DNA from 4 places in the Leifsonia sp. RCC_180 genome. Region 1 is predicted to be linked to each of the others. Evidence: predicted binding sites of a transcription regulator. Region 1 holds the regulator's gene; each other region holds the start of a gene.
The links. The regulator HrcA, encoded in region 1, represses chaperone genes, less so after heat shock. The targets are predictions, from matches to a motif close to TTNGCACTCGNNNNNNNCGAGTGCNAA.
Positions count from the first base shown of each region.

Region 2: the regulator HrcA is predicted to act here: its motif matches at 1,164-1,190, upstream of groES (co-chaperone GroES).
Region 3: the regulator HrcA is predicted to act here: its motif matches at 1,227-1,253, upstream of groL (chaperonin GroEL).
Region 4: the regulator HrcA is predicted to act here: its motif matches at 1,063-1,089, upstream of AB7E03_RS10575 (Hsp20/alpha crystallin family protein).

Region 1 covers NZ_CP200340.1:712,761-714,956, forward strand. Annotated here, with positions in the region: gene AB7E03_RS03500 (DUF4870 domain-containing protein) at 1-136, opposite strand, end outside; gene hrcA (heat-inducible transcriptional repressor HrcA) at 294-1,316, shown strand; gene dnaJ (molecular chaperone DnaJ) at 1,372-2,196, shown strand, end outside.
Region 2 covers NZ_CP200340.1:1,694,425-1,696,620, reverse strand. Annotated here, with positions in the region: gene AB7E03_RS08350 (THUMP-like domain-containing protein) at 1-1,148, opposite strand, end outside; gene groES (co-chaperone GroES) at 1,282-1,578, shown strand; gene rarD (EamA family transporter RarD) at 1,674-2,196, shown strand, end outside.
Region 3 covers NZ_CP200340.1:1,530,232-1,532,427, forward strand. Annotated here, with positions in the region: gene groL (chaperonin GroEL) at 1-1,183, opposite strand, end outside; gene AB7E03_RS07535 (cold-shock protein) at 1,377-1,580, opposite strand; gene AB7E03_RS07540 (LytR C-terminal domain-containing protein) at 1,750-2,196, opposite strand, start outside.
Region 4 covers NZ_CP200340.1:2,140,712-2,142,907, reverse strand. Annotated here, with positions in the region: gene AB7E03_RS10585 (GNAT family N-acetyltransferase) at 1-354, opposite strand, end outside; gene AB7E03_RS10580 (Dps family protein) at 389-976, opposite strand; gene AB7E03_RS10575 (Hsp20/alpha crystallin family protein) at 1,161-1,592, shown strand; gene AB7E03_RS10570 (SRPBCC family protein) at 1,631-2,071, opposite strand; gene AB7E03_RS10565 (phytoene desaturase family protein) at 2,076-2,196, opposite strand, start outside.

The sequences.
Region 1 (2,196 bases):
GCTGCGGTGCGCCGGCCGGCTGGGAGTACGGCTGCTGGGGCGGGACGTTCGAGTACGGCTGCTGCGGGGGGACGCCGCCGGGCTGCTGCGGCGGGACACCGTCCGCGGGGTCGGAGGGCTGGTTCGGGTCTGTCATCGGCGGAACCCTTTCGTGATCGGTTGCAACACTGTCGAACCGGTGCCCATACGGTACTGCGGGCGAGTCTCAGGCAGCAATCATCCTGACCGCGTTTCGGCGCGGTAGGATTGGCACTCAGGAACAGCGAGTGCTAATCGGTCGACGGGAGGCGGAGATGGTCTCGGAACGCAGCCTCGAAGTGTTGCGCGTCATCGTCCAGGACTACGTGGCGTCGCGGGAGCCGGTCGGGTCGAAGAGCATCGTGGAGCGGCACTCCTTCGGCGTGTCGGCTGCCACCATCCGGAACGACATGGCGCTGCTGGAAGAAGAGGAGCTCATCGCGGCCCCGCACACCTCCTCGGGCCGCGTGCCGACCGACAAGGGCTACCGGCTGTTCGTCGACCACCTCGCTGAGGTCCGCCCGCTGACACCGGCGCAGCGCACCGCGATCGAGACGTTCCTCGGCGAGTCCGTCGACTTCGACGACGTGCTCTCGCGCACCGTGCGCCTGCTCTCGCAGCTGACGAGCCAGGTCGCCCTGGTGCAGTACCCGTCGGTAGCGCGCTCGCGCATCCGGCACATCGAACTGGTTGCACTTGCGCCGCGCCGGCTGCTCAGCGTGCTGATCACCGACTCGGGCGCCGTCGAGCAGCGCGTGATCGAGTCGCACGTCGAGATCAGCGACGAGGATGTGGCCGAGATCCGCGGTGCGATCAACGGCGCCGCTGCGGGGCTGACCCTCGCAGAGGCGACCGCGCGGCTGCGGGAGCTGCCGGCAGCGCTGACCGAACGCACTCGCCAGCTCGTCGAACCGGTCGTCGGTGCCTTGCTCGACCAGATCGCCGCCAACCGGCAGGAGAAATTGGTCATGGCGGGTGCCGCGAATCTCGTCCGCACCGAGCACGACTTCCCCGGCAGCATCACACCGGTGCTGGAGGCCATCGAAGAGCAGGTCGTCCTGCTCCGGCTGTTCGATGAGATGGCGACCGACCAGCACGGCGTGGCGGTCAGCATCGGGCGCGAGAACGCCGTGTTCGGGCTGACGGAAGCATCCATCCTCTCCAGTGGTTACAGTGCGGCGGGATCGGATGTGGCCCGCGTGGGCCTGCTCGGGCCGCTCCGCATGGACTACTCCGGCAACATGGCGGCCGTCCGCGCGGTCGCCCGCTACCTCTCCCGGCTGCTCGGCGACCAGTAGGCCGCCTGCGACCGAGACCACAACACGCGATCGAGAAGAAGAAGGAACAGCCTACGTGGCCGACCACTACGAAGTCCTCGGCGTCGAGCGCGACGCCAGCCCCGACCAGATCAAGAAGGCGTACCGCCGGCTCGCGCGCGAGTTGCACCCGGATGTGAACCCCAGTTCTGAGGCGCAGGAGCGCTTCAAGCTCGTCACGCACGCCTACGACGTGCTCAGCGATCCGCAACAGCGCCAGCAGTACGACCTGGGCGGCTCCGGCGGCTTCGGCGGGGGCGCGGGAGCCGGCGACTTCGCCGGGTTCAGCGACATCTTCGAGACGTTCTTCGGCGGCGGTGGAGGGGCGACGCGCGGTCCGCGGTCGCGCCGCGAGCGTGGCCAGGACGCCCTGCTCCGCGTGGAGGTGGACCTGGACGAGGTCATCTTCGGCACGCACCGCGACCTGGAGGTCGACACGGCGGTCGTCTGCGAGACCTGCAACGGCTCGTGCTGCCAGCCGGGCACCCAGCCGGTGACGTGCGACATCTGTCACGGCACCGGCAGCATCCAGCGCTCGGTGCGGTCCCTGCTCGGCAACGTGATGACCTCCAGCCCCTGCGGTACCTGCCGCGGCTACGGCACCGTCATCGCGACGCCGTGCGTGACCTGCCAGGGTCAGGGACGCGTCCGCGCCCGGCGTTCCGTGCCGGTCGACATCCCCGCCGGCGTCGACACCGGCCTGCGGCTGCAGATGCCGGGCAGCGGCGAGGCCGGCCCCGCCGGTGGCCCGAACGGCGACCTGTATCTGGAGATCAAGGTCAAGCACCACGAGGTTTTCAGCCGTGACGGCGACGACCTGCTCTGCACGCTCGAGCTGTCGATGACGGATGCGATCCTCGGC
Region 2 (2,196 bases), 980 kb from region 1:
ACCCTGGTGAGAATCAGGGTCGCCGGGCGGTCGCCGTTGAGCGCAAGCCGCCGCCGCAGGGCCGCCGGGTCCACATCCACTCCGCGCTTCTTGATCTCCAGTGTCCCGATCCCGCGCTGGCGCAGGGCACGCTTGAGGTCCTTCTCGGCGTACGGCAGTGTCTCGAGGATGCGGAATCCCGCTGCGAACGGGGTATCGGCCGCCGCGTCCGCGGTGATGTAGGCGATCTGGTCGGACAGCATCCTGCCGCCGATCCTTCGCGTCAGGTCGCCGATCAGGCGGGCGCGGATGAGCGCACCATCCGGCTCGTACAGGTACTCGCCCAGCGGCCCCGTCTCCTCGTCGGGGCTGTCCGCGTCGGCTGTCAGCTCGTCGGCCTGGTCGCCGCGCAACACGAGTGCGGCACGGCGGATGCCCGGGCGGGCGAGCGCGCCGAACCAGAGGCCGAGCTCCACCACCTGGCCGTCGGCCGAGATCCACTGCGCCTCGGCGGTCGACGGGATCAGGTCGCGGTCGAAGCCCGGCCCGAGCTTCAGTCCGACCGAGCGGCCCGTCGCCAGCTCGTACGCGAATCCGAGGGACGGGGTGTAGTCGTCCGGGTCGGTGAGGCGCTCGGTCTGCGTGTGGCCGGTGGTGCGCCGGGCGGGGTCGAGGAAGACGCCGTCGATCTCGCGGAGGTCCACCTCCTCGGCGCGGCCGTGCTCCACGACGGCGGAGGGGAAGGGCGCGAGATTGAACGACGCGATCGCCGCGGTCACCTCGTCGGCTTCGACGGCCGTGACCTCCAGCTCGAGCGCGGCGAGGGCGAGCGCGTCACCGCCGATGCCGCAGCCGAGGTCCGCCACGCGATTGATGCCGGCCGCACGGAAGCGGCCCGCGTGGCGCGCGGCCACCGGCAGCCGCGTCGCCTGCTCCAGCCCTGCCTCCGTGAAGAGCATCTGCGAGGCGAAGTCGCCGAACTTGGCCTCCGCCTTGCGCCGGAGCTTCGACTGCGTGAGCACGGCCGCCACAAGCGCGGGGGAGTGGCCCTGCTTGCGAAGGTCGCTGACGATCCGCAGCACATCCTGTTCGCTCCGATACGGGGGCAGTGAGTCGAGCAGACGCAGCCCTTCCGGACTCAGCAGGGCCACCAGCTCGGAGCGTTCCATGGCCTCAACGCTACCCTGGCACTCACGTTGCGTGACTGCTAACGCACCCCCTAGACTCGGGTTAGCACTCTCAGTGCGAGGTTGCTAATTCAGTCTTAGTCGAGACACTGTTCTTCATAGGAAAGGGGTCAACGTGTCGGTCTCCATCAAGCCGCTCGAGGATCGCATCGTCATCAAGCAGGTCGAGGCTGAGCAGACCACTGCTTCTGGTCTGGTCATCCCCGACACCGCCAAGGAGAAGCCGCAGGAGGGCGAGGTCGTCGCCGTGGGCCCGGGCCGCATCGACGACAACGGCAACCGCGTCCCCCTCGACGTCGCCGTGGGTGACAAGGTCATCTACTCCAAGTACGGCGGCACCGAGGTCAAGTTCGGCGGCGAGGACTACCTCGTCCTGTCGGCCCGCGACGTGCTGGCGGTCGTCGTCCGCTGACGCAGACACTTCCTCCGACGGCCCGGATGCTCTGAGCATCCGGGCCGTCGTCGTTTTCGGCAGCGATGTCGGAAGGCGACGGTAGAGTCGGACGAGTGGCACAGCCTGACGACCTCTCCTCCCACCGCACCTCGGGGCTGGTCTACGCGATCAGCGCGTACGTCCTCTGGGGCATCCTCCCGATCTACTTCCTGGCGCTCGCACCCGCCGGAGCGTGGGAGATCGTCGGCTGGCGTGTGGTCTTCTCGCTGGGGTTCTGCGCCATCGCCCTCAGTGTGACGCGCAGCTGGGGCACGTTCGCCTCCCTCCTGCGCGACAAGCGCGTGCTCTTCACCATGGGCCTCGCCGGCGCACTCATCTACGTCAACTGGCAGACGTACGTGCTCGCCACGGTCAGCGGGCATGTGGTCGAGGCTGCGCTCGGTTACTTCATCAATCCCATCGTCACCGTGTTCCTCGGCGTCGTCGTGCAGCGCGAGCGCCTCCGCATCGCGCAGTGGGTCGCGGTCGGCGTCAGCATCGTCGCCGTCATCGTCCTCGCCGTCGGGTACGGATCCGTGCCGTGGATCGCTCTGATCCTCGCGTTCTCCTTCGGGCTGTACGGCCTCATCAAGAAGC
Region 3 (2,196 bases), 820 kb from region 1:
CGATGCGGTGCTTGCGCTCCTTGAGCTCGACCTCGGTTGCGGCACCCGCCTTGATGACGGCGACGCCGCCGGCGAGCTTGGCGAGGCGCTCCTGCAGCTTCTCGCGGTCGTAGTCCGAGTCGGTCGACTCGATCTCGTTGCGGATCTGCTGCACGCGGCCGGCGATGGCCTCGGAGTCACCGGTGCCCTCGACGATCGTGGTCTCGTCCTTGGTGATGACGACCTTGCGGGCCTGGCCGAGCAGGTCGAGGGTGACGTTCTCGAGCTTGAGACCGACCTCCTCGGAGATGACCTGGCCGCCGGTGAGGATCGCGATGTCCTGCAGCATGGCCTTGCGGCGGTCGCCGAAGCCCGGAGCCTTGACGGCGACGGACTTGAAGATGCCGCGGATCTTGTTGACGATCAGGGTCGCCAGGGCCTCGCCGTCGACGTCCTCAGCGATGATGAGGAGCGGCTTGCCGGCCTGGATCACCTTGTCGACGATCGGCAGGAGGTCCTTGATGTTGCTGATCTTCTGGTTGGCGATGAGGATGTACGGGTCCTCGAACACCGCCTCCTGGCGGTCCTGGTCGGTGACGAAGTACTGCGACAGGAAGCCCTTGTCGAAGCGCATGCCCTCGGTCAGCTCGAGCTCGGTGCCGAAGGTGTTCGACTCCTCGACGGTGACGACGCCCTCCTTGCCGACCTTGTCGATCGCCTCGGCGATGATCTCGCCGATGGTGGTGTCGCCGGCGGAGATGGACGCGGTTGCCGCGATCTCTTCCTTGGTCTCGACCTCCTTGGCGGAGGCGACCAGCTCGGCGGTGACGGCCGCGACGGCCTTCTCGATGCCGCGCTTCAGCGTGATCGGGTCGGCGCCGGCGGCGACGTTGCGAAGGCCTTCCTTGACGAGGGCCTGAGCGAGGACGGTCGCGGTGGTGGTGCCGTCACCTGCGACGTCGTCGGTCTTCTTGGCGACCTCCTTGACGAGCTCCGCGCCGATCTTCTCGTACGGGTCGTCGAGCTCGATCTCCTTCGCGATGGAGACGCCGTCGTTGGTGATGGTCGGGGCGCCCCACTTCTTCTCGAGCACGACGTTACGACCGCGCGGGCCCAGCGTCACCTTGACCGTGTCGGCCAGGGTGTTCAGGCCGCGCTCGAGGCCGCGACGCGCGTCCTCGTTGAAAGCAATGATCTTTGCCATGTGTTTCTCGTCCCTCCCGGACGTCTGCGAAAGATTCCGTTTATTAGCACTCGATCAGATGGAGTGCTAAAGCGATTCTGGCACTCGACGTGGTGGAGTGCAAGGCGACTCTGCGACCCGCGAACGCCGGGGGAACGGCGAAGCGCCGCCCCCGACGGGGACGGCGCTCGCGCACTCGATGTATCGCTGTTGCTCAGGCCAGCCGTACCGACTCGGCCTGCGGGCCCTTTTGCCCGGAGCCGACCTCGAACACGACCTGCTGGCCCTCTTCGAGAACCTTGTATCCCGCCATGTCAATCGCGGAGTAATGAACGAAAACGTCCTGTCCCCCACCCTCGACGGTGATGAAGCCGTAGCCCTTCTCAGCGTTGAACCACTTCACGGTCCCGTTCGCCATGCATTACTCCCATTGCTGTGTCGCTCGCGCGATCCATCGCCGCACGTTGACTCCCGATCCTAATGCTTGCAATGGCCCCGGATGCCAGTGTTTTTCTGAATCGATCACGAAATGAAGCGAAACTTAAACACGACTGAAACAAAGCCGGATGCGCGCCGTCAGCTCCCGGTCAGCCCTGGTAGTTCGCGCCGACGACGACCGTGATATCGGCACCGGTGTCGTCGAACGCGGTGCTCTGCTGGATGGTCGCCCCGGGAAGCGACTGGACGACGCCCAGCGCCGCGGCCTGGTTGGCCGGGTTGCCGTAGTAGACGATGGTCGTCGCGAGGTCTGTGCGGTCGGCGTTCGCGAGCGCCGCCACCTTCCAGCCCGCGGCGGTCAGCTTGTCGCCGACGGTCTGCGCCAGGCCCTCCGTCGCCGTGCCGTTGAGCACGTTGACGTTGAGCGCGGGATTCACGGTCGGGACGATGGTCGGCGTGGGTGTGGGGGTCGGCGTCGGCGTCCGGCTGGCCGAGGAGGACGGCCCGTGGAACGAAATGTTGCCGTTGATCACGGACAGGCCGAAGATGCCGGCGCCCACGAGGACGACGGTCGCGAGCGCCGCCCAGCCGACCGC
Region 4 (2,196 bases), 1.4 Mb from region 1:
CGGGCCCGTCTCCAGACGCAGTTCGGCCACGCCTACATCCGCGGCAGCCGACTCCAGCGCACCCAGCAGCGAGCGCGCGAGCCCGCGACCGCGAGCATCCTCGTGGACGAACATCCGCTTGAGCTCGCCGCTCGGCTCGCCGTCGGCCGCGCTCACGACCAACGCGGCCATCCCGAGCGCCCGCCCGTCGGTACGCGCGACGAACACCGTGACTCCCGGCTTCTCGAGCTCTGAGACGTCGAGGAGGTAGCAGCTGTCGGCGGGATACAGCGCGAACGCGAACTCATCGCTCAGCCTCAGCAGCTCCTCCACCTCAGGCTGACGCGGAGGCTCCGGCCGGATCTCGATCGACATGCATCGATCGTATCCGCGCCGTGTTTCGCTCAGATCACGCCCGCGCGGGAGTGCGATTCTCGGCGCTGACCATCCACGCGAACTGCTCGAGCCGCTCGATGATCGCGTGCAGGAGGTCCGCCGAGGTCGGGTCCTCCTCGTCGACATCGTCGTGAACGTCGCGCATCGTCCGCACCACCGATTCGAGCCGCTCGGTGATCAGGTCGACCGTCTCGGTGGTGTCCACCTCGCCGTTCGGGAACTCCGGCAGGCTGGTCTGCTCGGCGACCGTCGCGCTGCGCCCGTCCGGCGTCGCATGCAGGGCACGGAGGCGCTCGGCGACGTCGTCGCTGAACTCGCGGGCGGCCTCGACGATCTCATCCAACTGCAGGTGGAGGTCGCGGAAGTTGCGCCCGACCACGTTCCAGTGCGCCTGCTTGCCCTGAAGGTGCAGCTCGATCAGGTCGACGTGCACGCGCTGGAGGTTCTGGGCGAGTTCGGTGGACGCGACGAAGCCGCGCTCGGCGTGCTCGCGGCGGGTGGACGCAACGCCCACGGCGGCGGTGCGGCGCACCGCAGCGGTCTTGGGTGCGCCCTTCGGCGCGGCCTTCTTGGCGCTCGTCTTCGTCTGGCTGGTGGCCACGATGGGTCCCTTCTGTTCGATGGACAACGCAGACGATAGGCCGCGGATGGCGCTTGCGGAACCGGGTTGACAGTGTCGGAAAACTCTTGGCACTCTCCGGTCAAGAGTGCTAACATCTCTGGTCGAAAAGGGAGCGCAAAGGCGCTCCCACCAGCAGTTACTCGAGAAGAGAGGGGTACATCCAATGGCCATGTCGTTCGATCCTTTCTCCCAGCTGGACCGGATCGCACAGAGCGTCTTCGACACCAGCCGCCAGCCGCGCCTCATGCCGGTCGACCTCTTCCGTGAGGGGGATCGCTACGTCCTGAACGCCGACCTGCCCGGCGCCGACCCGGCGTCGGTCGACATCGACGTCGACGGCCACCTGCTCACCATCCGTGCGGTGCGCAGCGCGGCCGACCGCGACGGGGCGCGCTGGCTCGCCCAGGAGCGCCCGTACGGTGCGTACATGCGGCAGTTCACGATCGGCGACGACGTCGACCCGGACGGCATCACCGCCTCGTACGACAACGGCGTGCTCAGCGTGATCATCCCGGTCGCCGAGCGGGCCAAGCCACGCAAGATCGCGGTGGAGTCGTCGCACGACAGCGGTGCGAAGGCGGTCTCGGCCGGCTGATAGCGCGCACCACCGGATCAGCGCACAAGGGCGCGTCGTCAGCTGGCGGCGCGCCCTCGCGCCACCCACTCCAGCCGCCGCAGCGTCTCGGCGTTGCGTACGTGCAGGAGGGCGTCGGCGATCGGGCCCGGGATCAACGTGACGAGCCCGGTGAGCGGGTACTCCTCCATCCGTACGATGCAGCCGCCCGCGCGCGGCTTGACGTCGACGATCACGCGTTCGGAGCCGAACGGGCGCGTCTTCGCCTCCAGCACCATCCGGCGCGGCGGATCCCACTCGTCGATGCGGGTCGCGTCGTTGAGGACGAGCGGCCAGACCCCGATGGAGTGGTGCAGGCGGGAGCCGACGGCCGGGTAGCGGCTGTCCGCGGCGCGCAGGCGGGACGCACCCACCACCCACGTCGGGTACACCCAGGGGTCGGCGAAGACGGCGAAGACCTGCTCTGGCGTGCAGGCCATACGGCGGACGTTGACGGACATCGGATCACTGCTCCCGGCTGGTGGGCGGATGGAGGGAATCGGGGACGAGCGGCGGCGTGGCGGAGGAGAAGGTCTGATCCGGCCCGGGTGCGAGGTCGGGCATCCGGCCGATACCGAACTCGTGA